Regions from separate parts of the Rhizobium sp. P28RR-XV genome, predicted to be linked through region 1. Evidence: predicted binding sites of a transcription regulator. Region 1 holds the regulator's gene; each other region holds the start of a gene.
The links. The regulator LexA, encoded in region 1, represses DNA repair genes until DNA is damaged. The targets are predictions, from matches to a motif close to TGTTCNNNNTGTGTTCNG.
Positions count from the first base shown of each region.

Region 2: a site for LexA is predicted at 1,845-1,862, ahead of HGP12_RS11285 (helicase-related protein). Genes of this name have one in related genera too.
Region 3: a site for LexA is predicted at 2,707-2,724, ahead of HGP12_RS19570 (ATP-dependent helicase). Genes of this name have one in related genera too.

Region 1 is NZ_JABAIG010000001.1:584,915-589,128, reverse strand. Features, by position in the region: gene HGP12_RS02845 (ComEC/Rec2 family competence protein) at 1-1,465, shown strand, start outside; gene lexA (transcriptional repressor LexA) at 1,446-2,168, opposite strand; gene HGP12_RS02835 (VOC family protein) at 2,567-3,454, shown strand; gene kdsA (3-deoxy-8-phosphooctulonate synthase) at 3,451-4,214, shown strand, end outside.
Region 2 is NZ_JABAIG010000004.1:403,466-407,679, reverse strand. Features, by position in the region: gene HGP12_RS11300 (hypothetical protein) at 93-266, opposite strand; gene HGP12_RS11295 (YMGG-like glycine zipper-containing protein) at 415-669, opposite strand; gene HGP12_RS11290 (DUF3309 family protein) at 716-871, opposite strand; gene HGP12_RS11285 (helicase-related protein) at 2,104-4,214, shown strand, end outside.
Region 3 is NZ_JABAIG010000009.1:47,199-51,412, forward strand. Features, by position in the region: gene mmsB (3-hydroxyisobutyrate dehydrogenase) at 1-475, shown strand, start outside; gene HGP12_RS19570 (ATP-dependent helicase) at 568-2,637, opposite strand; gene HGP12_RS19575 (SMP-30/gluconolactonase/LRE family protein) at 2,905-3,780, shown strand; gene secD (protein translocase subunit SecD) at 3,878-4,214, opposite strand, start outside.

The DNA of each region.
Region 1 (4,214 bases):
CTATCTGTTCAGCTTGTTTCCGGGAGTTGCGCAGGCCTGGCCGACCAAGAAATTCGCGGCTTTCGGCGCGCTTTTGACGGTAACGGCCTATTACCTCATTTCCGGCTTCGGCGTATCCGCCGAGCGTGCTTTCATCATGATGGCGATCATGCTGGTGGCCGTACTTTTCGATCGGCCCTCGCTCAGCCTTCGCAATGTCGCGCTATCCGCCATCGTCATCCTTGTTCTGTCGCCGTCGCAGGTGCTAGGCCCAAGCTTCCAGATGTCCTATGCCGCAACGCTGGCGCTGGTGTCGGGCTATTCGTTATGGAAACGACGGCGGCACCGCGAAAACATCCTCTCGCGGATCCGCCTGTTAAGCCCGCTGCTCTTCGTCTCGCGCTTCTTCGGCGGCGTATTGTCGACCTCGTTCATCGGCGGCGCATCGACGGCCATCTTCTCGATCGAGCATTTTCACCGGCTGGCGACATATGGTCTCGCCGCCAACCTCGCGGCCATGCCGGTGGTCTCCTTCATTGTCATGCCGTTCGGCATGGTGGCAATGCTGCTCATGCCCTTCGGCCTGGACGGGCCGTTTTGGAAGGTCACCGGCGAGGGACTGGAACTCGTCATCGTAATCGCCAAAACGGTGGCCGGTTGGGGAGGCGACATCACCTTCGGCCGCCAACCCGGCTGGCTAATGCCGACCTTCATTGCCGGCTTCCTGATCATGACCGTGTTGCGGACCCGGCTTCGCCATTTGGGGCTGCTGTTGGTGCTTTCATCCACCGGCGTGGCGGCATTCGACTCCGGCGTGCCGAAGCCGGATCTGATGATTTCGGAAGATGGGGTCCTGGTTGCGCTGCGACAGGACGATATACTCGCCACAAATCGCGAAAGGCCGCAGGCCTTCATTTTCGAACAATGGCAGAAGGCACTGGTCGCAACCGAACACCAGCCGCCCACTATTCTCCCCAGCGATAGCCGGCTTCCGCAGATCAGCAAGACCGATCGCCACAAGCGACTGAGCAGCGAAGAACATAAGGCAGTCCGTAAGGCAATGGAGGAAGCGCTGGACCGGACGATGCAGGGAAGTTTCGCCTGCCAGAAAGGCGCATGGTGCGCAGCCATGCTTGATAATGGCGCTATCCTGATCACCATAGAAAACGCAGCCTATTTGCCGTCCGCCTGCGACACGGCAAATATCGTCGTGACCCCGATCCGACTGCGGCTCGATCATTGCCGCTCCGGAGCGATACTCATAACCGGTGCGACATTGCGCAAAACCGGGTCCATCGAAATGGCGCTCACCGCCGATAAGCCCGTTATCTCTGCCGCTTTCGAAAACCCGCAGCGACCATGGACCAGACACCGAACCTATGATTGGCGCACCGGCAAATTCGGTACACCACCTGCGCAGGTATCACCCGTCAACGGTAATCCAACTGTTAGTGATAACTCATCCGTCAATGATAACGACGAATAAGCCCTACCAGCTTGCCTTGAACCTTGACGCGGTCTGGCCCGAAGATGCGGGTTTCATAGGCCGGATTGGCGGCTTCCAGCGCGATCGAGGCGCCCTTGCGGCGGAAGCGCTTCAGCGTTGCCTCTTCGTCGTCAACGAGCGCAACGACGATATCGCCGGGATTGGCTGTCGTCGAATTTCGGATGATGACCGTATCGCCATCGAAAATTCCGGCGTCGATCATCGAATCGCCCCTCACCTCCAGCGCATAATGCTCGCCGGAGCCGAGCATGTCGGCGGGAACGGTAATGTCATGTGTATTGTTCTGAATGGCGGAAATCGGAACGCCGGCAGCGATGCGCCCCATGACCGGTACCGATACCGAACTGTTGTGGTCGTCGTTTGCAACCTTTGCCGGGGCTGGCGGCGCGACCGGCTGGGGTTTGCCGAGACTGCCTTCGATAACACTCGGCGAAAAGCCGCGGCGTGGCTGCAGGCTCGAATTATAGGCGTCCGGCAGCTTGATGACTTCGAGCGCCCGCGCCCGATTCGGCAGGCGGCGGATGAAGCCACGTTCCTCGAGCGCCGTGATCAGACGGTGAATGCCGGATTTGGATGCCAGATCCAATGCGTCCTTCATCTCGTCGAAAGATGGCGGGACACCGGACTCCTTCATCCGCTCGTGAATGAAGAGAAGCAGTTCCTGCTGCTTGCGCGTCAACATCGTCTTGGAACCCCAAATCAAGAAAAATCGTGAAACAAATCCAGAACGGACACTATATGTTCCATATGTGTTCTGCAAGTGCTTAAATTTCAGTAAAGCTTCGCCGGGTCTGTCAAATAATTGCCGCTATCGCACGGATCGCTTGAAATTCCTCGGGAATTATATCCGCGCTAATTCATCGATAAATATGAGAAATGCCGCTTTGTTCGCTTTATGGACGCTTCACGTCAATCCCGCTCGGCGCATGTGCGGATGGAGACGACGACTGTCGCATAAGCCGGCTACAGTTGAGAATTAGTGCGCCCGCGTTCTTCTGCGCGTTCACGGCTTTGGCTTTGGTCTTGAATTGAGCATTGTATGGGCGCAAATCTGTTCTTGCGGGCAAACAAGGGAGGACCATGACTTTGTCACCGCATCCGTTGGATCATCTCGTGCTGCCGACCGTCAACATCGCTCTGGCGCGCGAGCGCCTGGGCAAGCTCGGCTTCACGGTGGCTCCGGATGCCCGCCATCCTTTCGGCACTGAAAATGCCTGTGTCTTCCTTGCCGATAAGACCTATCTCGAGCCTTTGGGCGTGGCATCGCAGGAGCAATGCGAGACGAGTATTGCCGATGGCAACGTCTTCGTCGCGCGTGACCAGGCTTATCGATTCCGCGTCGCCGAGGATGGATTTTCGGCCGTGGTTTTCGGCACCGACGATGCCGTCGACGACGACGAGCGTTTCAAGGCGGCCGCGATCTCGGCCGGGCGCATGCTTGATTTCTCGCGGCCGATGAAGATGCCGGACGGAACGGAAACCACGGCCGGCTTTCGTCTCGCATTTGCGGCGGATCTGCGCGCGCCGGATTTCCTGGCCTTCTGCTGTCAGCGTATCAATCCGCTGCCGGCCGATCGTGGCGCGCTCGAACGTCACGAAAACGGCGTGACCGGCATCGCGCGGGTGGCGCTTTCCGCGCTGACACCAGCGGTGTATCGCGGCTTTTTCGAAGAGATCGTTGGTGGTCCGCGAGTCCTCGAGCACTCCTTCGGCTTGACGATCAAGACGGCCAATGTCGATCTCGAACTTTTGTCGCCGGAAGGAATGGAGGCATTCTACGATTTGCCGGTTCATACCAGCGATCCCGGGCTGAGGGCGCGCGCAATCCTTTTCAAAACGCGCGATCTTTCCGTGACATCGTCGCATTTCGCTGCTAACGGCGTCACCTACACGCGTAAGAACAATCGTATACTGGCAAGGCTGGCGCCCGGACAGGGCGCATTGTTCGCCTTCGAGGAGATAGCATGAGCACGAATTCCGAAGTCACCGTCGGCGAGGGTGCCTCCAAGGTCCTCTTTTCCAACACCGCCAAGCTGTCGCTGATTGCCGGCCCCTGTCAGATGGAGAGCCGCGACCATGCATTCATGGTCGCCGGAGTCCTGAAGGAGCTCTGCGGCAAGCTCGGCATCGGCCTTGTCTACAAGTCCTCCTATGACAAGGCGAACCGGACCTCTCTGTCAGGCAAGCGCGGCATCGGTCTGGAAAAATCCATGGAAGTCTTTGCCGACCTCAAGAAGGAATACGGCTTTCCGGTTCTGACCGACATCCACACGGAAGAGCAATGCGCCGTCGTTGCCAAGACGGTCGATATCCTGCAGATCCCGGCTTTCCTGTCGCGCCAGACCGATCTGCTGGTTGCGGCCGCCAAGACCGGCCGTATTGTCAACGTCAAGAAGGGTCAGTTCCTCGCGCCCTGGGATATGAAGAACGTGCTTGCCAAGCTCAATGAAAGCGGCAATCCGAACATTCTTCTGTGCGAGCGCGGCGCCTCCTTCGGCTACAATACGCTGGTCTCCGACATGCGCTCGCTGCCGATCATGGCGGCTATGGGCGCGCCAGTGATCTTCGATGCGACCCATTCCGTGCAGCAACCCGGCGGGCAGGGCGGCTCTACCGGCGGTGACCGCCGATTCGTCGAGACGCTGGCGCGCGCCGCCGTTGCCGTCGGCGTGGCAGGTGTTTTTGTCGAGACGCATGAAGACCCGGACAATGCGCCCTCGGATGGCCC
Region 2 (4,214 bases), on a different contig from region 1:
AGCGGTTCGGAACTTCCGTAAAGAGCTGCTCCGCTCTTGGCCGTTCGCATCATGGGCAGGATTGCCGGATAGACGGAAGTGCCGGCCCGGCATCATCCTCGGCCTGAGTTTGCCTGCTGTCGCTGCCGAGGCTTGAATTCCAGGATGACGGCTTCCAATGCTAGCCGCTTTTTCTCCTTGTCTCGCGCTCTTGCCGCGCTTCCAAGCGCGTAAAAAGTGGTGCCGATGAGCGCGAGTGCTGCAATGCTTGCGATGATTGCGGCCATGGTGCCGTTCCTTTCTCAAAACACTGCTTCCTTCCCGCAACCAAACGCGCGGGAGGAGGATTGTTTCAGAAACTCCGGCTTTCAGAGCCTCCAATGGCCCGATGTTCGTGACCGGCCGCGGTGCGGTCGGTCACGAACGGGTCAAGCCTTAGCGGCAACGGGCCTCGTAGCGATGGCCATACCGGTCGCGATAGATGCAATAGCCACGGCGCTCATGGGAGCGTCCGATAAGATTGCCGACGACGCCGCCGGCGACGGCGCCGACTGCCGCGCCACCCCAGCTATGGGTGGCCACGCCGCCGATCAGGGCGCCGGTGCCAGCACCGATGGCAGTCCCTTTTTCCGTTGCCGTGCATGACGCCAAAGCGCCGACAAGGGCGATCGCGACGATGATCTTCTTCATGGTGTTAGCTCCCTGGTGTTGTGACGTTTGAACATTGACCCGCGGATCAAATCCGCCCCATCAATAGCAAAATGAGAACAATGACGAGAACAAGCCCGAGACCGCCTGATGGGCCGTACCCCCATGCCCGGCTGTAACCCCAGCTGGGCAGCGCGCCAATCAGCAGCAGAATCAGTATGACAAGCAATACCGTACCAAGCATGATATGTCTCCTCCATGTCCATCGCTTGAATAGCACCAGCAATGTCGTTCAATCCGGCACCATGCTTCAGCGACTCCAGCTCAAATCGGTTCCCTAGTAAATGCGCGGAGTTTCTCAATTCTGCAGATAGAAACTTGCATCGCCGAAAATTGTTCCGGCTAAGAAATAAAAATGCTCGGATCTCGGCGGCGCCGCGATCGGCCAAACGTTAACGCGACTGCGCGATGCGGGGGCGGAGAGAGGGTCGCGATCCATTCTTATGGTTAAAATATGATTAAAATACAATATGTTGCGGTGAACGAAACGAGAAAGGAAACGTGTCCGTGATTCGTCGGCGATTCGTTCTGCGTTTGGACTTTGGTTAACGTTAAGGCCTTCCTATAGGGTGCCGACGTGCGGGCCGAGCGAAATCCGGCGGTAGGCGGGTGTGCGCAGAATGGCCTTCATGCTTCGATCGGCTCGCGCGGAATGGGCCGCGAACAACGTTCTGGGCCCGTGCCGCTTTCAGTATTCCGATGCTGTCCTGGCGACATACAACTATGTAGCCGTGAAATCCGATTCGCTCCGGCCTCGATCGATATAACGATGATAACAGCTTATGCGTGTATTTGGAAACTCATTATATCTGCGCCCATTAAAAGATTGATCGCAATTCCTGATTCGGCCGGACTTGCGGGCTCAACCATGCAGAGTCCTATGTGTTTTGGTCGAGGAAACGCTAGATATTGTATGGAACAAAGACAGAATTGAGCTGGAATAGCGATTCGTCGCCGATTCGTTCCGGCTTTGACCCAAATCTTAACGCAAATAGCGCCATTCCGAAAAATTACATAATTTACAGATAATTAACCATGAAAAGCGCCGATTTTCGCCGACTTCAGATTCAACACTTGACTCCTTTTCTCGTGGAAAAGGCGTAGAAGCGAGATTCAGCATTTGGTGTGAATCTTTTCATTGAAATCCATATGTTGTAGTGAACAAAAAAAGAACGGTGGTGAGTCAGCGATTCGTCTCCGATTCGTTCTCAAGCTGTTCCGGAATCGTCAAGACTCGCATGAGATGCAGGACGCATGTAACTTCTGGTTGAAGATGCCAATAGTGAAATCGATTGTTGCCACGGCTGTTTTTTTATTCAGGCCTTGCCTTTGTCGCATATGGTCGTCATCTCTTCGTTTCCTCCTTGGGGAACTTGCTGATCGAAAGACGGTGGTTTCTCGCCCATGCACGGACCAATGACACAGACTTTGCAGCCCATGATCCTGAGCGGACGCGGTGTGACCGCGGTGCTCGGACCGACCAATACCGGCAAGACCCATTATGCCATCGAACGCATGGTGGCGCACGGCAGCGGCGTGATCGGCCTGCCGTTGCGCCTGCTGGCGCGCGAGGTCTATACGCGCGTCGTCGAAAAGGTCGGCGCCCAGCATGTCGCGCTTGTCACGGGCGAGGAAAAAATATCGCCGCCCAACGCCCGCTTTTCGGTCTGCACCGTCGAAGCCATGCCGCGCGAGACGCGTGCCTCCTTCGTTGCCATCGACGAGGTTCAGCTTGCCGGCGATCTCGAGCGCGGCCATATCTTCACCGACCGCATCCTGCACCTGCGTGGCCGCGACGAGACGCTGCTATTGGGTGCCGGCACGATGCGGCCTATCCTCGAACAGCTTCTGCCCGGGATCACCGTTCTGGAGCGGCCGCGGCTGTCGCATCTTTTCTATGCCGGCCAGAAGAAGATCACGCGCTTGCCGCAACGCACGGCGATCGTGGCTTTTTCCGCTGACGAGGTCTACGCGATCGCGGAGCTCATCCGCCGCCAACGTGGCGGCGCCGCTGTTGTTCTCGGCGCGCTCAGCCCGCGGACCCGCAATGCGCAGGTGGCGCTCTACCAGGCCGGCGATGTCGAATATCTGGTCGCGACCGATGCGATCGGCATGGGCCTCAACCTCGATGTCGATCATGTCGCCTTTGCCCAGGACCGCAAGTTCGACGGCTATCAATTCCGCAACCTCAACCCCGCCGAGCTCGGCCAGGTGGCCGGCCGCGCCGGCCGCCATCTGAAAGACGGCACCTTCGGAGTGACCGGACAGGTCGATCCTTTCGACGACGAGCTGGTGCGCCGGATCGAGGGACACGAATTCGACATGGTCAAGGTGCTGCAGTGGCGCAGCAAGGCCTTGGATTTTTCCTCAATCGCGGCGCTGCGCGCCAGTTTGGAAGGCGCGCCTCGCGTGCAGGGGTTGACGCGGGCGCTGCCTGCGGTAGACCAGCAGGCGTTGGAATATTTGTCACGCGATCTGGAGATAGTCGATCTTGCCAGCAACCCGGCTCGGGTTGAGAAATTATGGGAGGCCTGCGCGCTTCCCGACTATCGGCGCATTACGCCCGCCCAGCACGCCGATCTCATTGCCACCCTCTTTTCCGACCTGGTGCGCTATGGCACGGTGAAAGAGGACTTCCTTGCCGAACAGGTGCATCGCGCCGATCGGACGGACGGCGAGATCGACACGCTTTCGGCGCGAATCGCGCAGATAAGGACTTGGACCTATGTGTCGAACCGGCCCGACTGGCTTGCCGATCCGACACACTGGCAAGAAAAGACGCGGGAAATCGAAGATCGATTGTCCGACGCGTTACATGAGAGGTTGACGAAACGCTTTGTTGATCGCAGGACATCTGTGCTCATGAAGCGCCTGAGAGAGAATGCGATGCTGGAAGCTGAAATCAGTGTGAATGGGGATGTCTTCGTCGAAGGGCATCATGTGGGACAGTTGACCGGATTCCGGTTCACGCCTGTTGCGGGAACCGAGGGGCCGGATGCCAAGGCCGTCCAGACAGCCTCCCAGAAGGCGCTGTCGCTGGAATTCGAGGCGCGCGCCGCGCGTATGCATGCGGCTGGCAACAGCGATCTTGCGATCAGCGCCGATGGCCTCGTGCGCTGGCTCGGCGATCCCGTGGCGCGTCTGTCGGGGAGCGATCATGTCATGCGTCCGCGCGTCATCCTGCTCGCCGACGAGCAGCTGACGGGCAATGCGCGCGATCATGTCGCGTCGCGCATCGAGCGCTTCGTGAACCATCATATCAGCACGATCCTGAAGCCGCTCGACGATCTCCAGCGCGCCGAGGATCTGCAGGGCCTCGCCAAGGGGCTGGCTTTCCAGCTGGTGGAGAATCTCGGCGTTCTGTTCCGACGCGACGTCACCGAAGAGGTGAAGTCGCTCGATCAGGATGCGCGCGCCTCCATGCGCCGCTACGGCGTTCGCTTCGGCGCCTATCATATTTTCGTGCCCGCATTGCTGAAGCCGGCTCCGGCCGAGCTCATCACGTTGCTATGGGCCTTGAAGAACGA
Region 3 (4,214 bases), on a different contig from region 1:
CTCCAGAGAGAGCTTCGCCGCCGCCAAGCCGTTGCTCGAGGTGATGGGCAAGAAGATCGTCCATTGCGGCGATGCCGGAGCCGGCCAGGCCGCGAAGATCTGCAACAACATGATCCTCGGCATTTCCATGATCGGCGTCTGCGAAGCCTTCGTGCTCGGCGAGAAACTCGGCCTTTCGCATCAAGCGTTGTTCGATGTCGCCTCGACGTCGTCGGGCCAGTGCTGGTCGATCAATACCTATTGCCCCGTGCCCGGCCCGGTGCCGACCTCGCCTGCCAACAACGACTACAAGCCCGGCTTTGCGGCAGCCTTGATGCTTAAGGACCTGCGCCTGTCTCAGGAAGCGGCTCTATCGAGCGGTGCATCGACACCTCTGGGCGCGGAAGCGGCGCAGCTCTACGCGCTCTTTGAAAAGCTCGGCAACGGCGGCCGCGATTTTTCGGCGATCATCGAGATGTTTCGCGAGGCGAATTAAGGATTGGTGGATAGCTGGCCGGGGTGAGGGGCCAGGCATTAAGAGGCGAGATCGACGAACATGCCTGACCTGCCGATCTCAATCGCTACCACTTACCGCCACATGCCACGCATGCGCGCCCCAACATCGACCCTTACCTGCCGCGCCCGAATGGCGGCGGGGCTTTCGGCGCGCGCCTGCGGCCAGCCGCAGACCTCGAAAAACTGCAGCAACGTCGCCGGGATGAAGCGCGTGCGCGAAGCGAAGACATGTTTGTCCCCCTGCGCATGCTGGCCATGCACGAAGAAGCGCTGCGGAATGACGAGATCGAGATTGTCCTTAGCCCGCGTCATCGCGACATAGAGCAGCCGTCGTTCCTCCTCGATTTCGGCGGATGAGCCGACGGCGAGATCGGCGGGAATGCAGCCGTCGACGGCGTTGAGGATGAAAACCTTTGTCCATTCCTGTCCCTTGGCGGAATGGATGGTCGAGAGGATCAGATAGTCCTCGTCGAGCAGCGGCACGCCGGCCTGATCACTGGTGGCGTCAGGCGGATCGAGCGTCAATTCGGTAAGGAAGCGCTCGCGCGAGCCGTAGCCCGCGGCAATCTGTTCGAGCTGGACAAGATCCGCCTGGCGCGTCGCGGCATCTTCATGCGCGCGTTCCAGATGCGGCTCGTACCATTGGCGGACCAGGCTGATTTCCGCCGGCCATCCGGCCTTGCCGCTTTTGACCTCCCGCATCGTCTCGACGAAAGCGGTCCAATCGTCCCCGGTGCGTGGAGGTGGCGGTAGCTCCGTGAGTGCCGTGATCGGGCTCGCCTCTTCGCCGATCTGGTCGAGCACGCGCTGTGCCGTCGATGGGCCGACGCCGGGCAGAAGCTGCATCAGGCGGAAGCCCGCCACGCGGTCGCGCGGGTTTTGCGCGAAGCGCAAAGCCGCCAGCATGTCCTTGACATGGGCGCTGTCGAGAAATTTCAGGCCGCCGAACTTGACGAAGGGAATGTTGCGCCGGGTGAGCTCCACCTCCAGCGGGCCGCTATGGCTCGAGGTGCGGAAGAGCACGGCCTGCTGCTTCAGCCTTGCGCCGCCCTCGCGATTTTCCAGCACTTGGTCGGCGATGTAGCGCGCCTGATCGGCCTCGTCGCGCACCGTCACCAGCCGCGGGCGCTCCGTGCTCTGCCGCTCGGTGCGCAGGTTCTTGGTGAAGCGCTCCGAGGCGAGATCGATCACGGCATTGGCGGCGGCAAGGATCGGCTGCGTCGAGCGATAGTTGCGGTCGAGCGTCACGATATCGGCCGATGGCGTGAAAGCCTTGGGGAAGTCGAGAATGTTGCGCACGGTCGCGGCACGGAAGGAGTAGATCGACTGCGCGTCGTCGCCGACGACGGTCAATCCGCGGCCATCCGGCTTCAGGGCGAGCAGGATGGAGGACTGCAGCCGGTTGGTGTCCTGATATTCATCAACCAGCACATGATCGAAACGGCTGCCGATATCCTCGGCGATCAGCGGCTCCTGCAGCATGTGCGCCCAATAGAGCAGCAGGTCGTCGTAATCGAGCACGTTCTGCACCTGCTTCGCTTCGACATAACAGGCGAAGAGATCGCGCAGCTGCTGTTCCCACATGGCGCACCAGGGGAAGAAGTCGCGCAGCACGCCGTCGAGCGACGCTTCCGCGTTGACGGAGCGCGAATAGATGGCAAGACACGTTGCCTTGGTCGGGAAGCGGTTCTCCGTCTTGGAAAAACCAAGGTCGTGGCGCGCAAGGTTCATCAGGTCGGCGCTGTCTTCCCGGTCGTGGATCGTAAAGGCCGGATCGATGCCGATCTGCTCGGCATAGTCACGCAGCAGGCGCGCGCCGATGCCATGGAACGTGCCGGTCCAGGCAAGCGCATCGGCGGTGATGCCGGCATTCGCGCCCAGCACCTCGCGACAGATCCGCTCGACACGGCGGCCCATCTCGGCGGCGGCGCGGCGCGAGAATGTCATCAGCAGGGTCCGGCGCGGATCGGCGCCCTTGACGATCAGATGCGCCACGCGATGGGCAAGCGTATTCGTCTTGCCGGAGCCGGCCCCGGCGATGACGAGCAGCGGTCCGGCGACGTGGCCATTACCCGCGGTCGTGCCGTGTTCCACCGCCAGCCGCTGCTCCGGGTTCAATTTTTCCAGATAGGCGGCAGTCATCAATTCTCCTGGATGGACGAGGAAGCCGGGCACGATCCGCGACGAATCGCAGGCGTGAAAATATCTGAGCGTTCTATGGATGTTCCGAATCGACCGAACCTGTCAAGTTTGGGGAAATTCCCTCGTCGATGCGAAGTTTTGCGCAAGAATTTCATTCGGATTTGGCCGATGTGGCTCGAAAAGGACTTTCTTCGTTCTTATGTATTATTGTAGTGCGGTATTCTTGAGTATGGGTTTTCGCAGTGCGTTGAGTGAAGGTTCCCGAAGATGAACGAGACGATCGCCACTGGGTTGCGCCTGCCTGGCGGACTGGTGGCTCTGCCGGATGGGCGCATTGCACTTGTCGAGACGGACCCAAGTCGCCGTTATCTGAAGCTTTTCGACGCGAGCGGCGCCTACGAGGAGCTGTGTCGGATCGGCGGCAGCCCGACCGGAATTGCGATCGATGGGGATGGCTGTTTCTGGGTGGCCGGCGGCCCGGAGAATTCGCTCATCAAGCTCTCGCCGCAGGGGCGGGTTCGTCAGCTGGTAGAGGGGAGTGCCGACGGCCCGTTTCTCCATCCGAACTCGCTTGCTTTCGGGCCTGACGGCCTGCTTTACATGACCGATTCCGGCATCCGCCTGGCCGATCTGCTGGAAAGAGGGCACATCCATCCTGATTTTTTCAAGGCCGCCTATAATGGCTGCGTCTATCAGATCGATCCCGCCGAAGGCCGGGTGATTCGCGTCCTGGCCGCCGGCCTGCTGCTTGCCAGCGGCGTCGCCTTCGGACCTGACGGGCTGCTTTATTACAGTGAGATGTTGACTGGAAAAATCCATCGGCAGATCGTCGGCGGGCGCCAGGAGATGTTCGCGGAATCGATGACATCGCCCGCGGTAAACGTGCTGCGCGGGCCATCGGGCCTGGCCTTCGATCGCAGCGGCACGCTCTATTGTGCCATGTCCGGCCTTGGCGAAATTTGTCTGATCGATACCGAGGGGACGATGGCCGGCCATATCCGCACCAATGGCCCGCGACCGGGCGGCATCGCCTTCACTGTCGATGGCAAGCACCTGCTGGTCAGCGAACAGGAAAAAGGTGTCATAGAGAAGATAACGGCGCCCCGTCCGGGCCTGCCGTTGCATATGCCGTTTATTTCCTGAAGCGTCTGCGATCTTCGGGCGGCACTCGGCATGCTTTCATCGGGCTGACGGACATGCCCGGCGCCCCGGGCATGTCCTATTCTCATATATTGACTGTTTATTCAGCTGCGGGGATCTGCTTGTTGTCCTTGCCGGACTTATCATCCGGCTTGGCGTCGTTGGCGACCACCTTGGCATGGCGGCGGCGCCAATCGCCGAGGAATAGCAAGATCGGCGCCGCGATGAAGACCGACGAGGCGCCAGCGACAAGTATGCCGAACACCATCGGGATTGCGAAGCTGGAGACGGCGCTGCCGCCCCAGATCGCCATCGGCACCAGCGCCAGGAAGGCGGTGGCGTTGGTATAGAGGCTTCGCGCCAGGGTTTCGTTGATCGACTTGTCGATGATGTCGCGCAGCGGCATCGACTTGTAGAGCCGCATGTTTTCACGCATG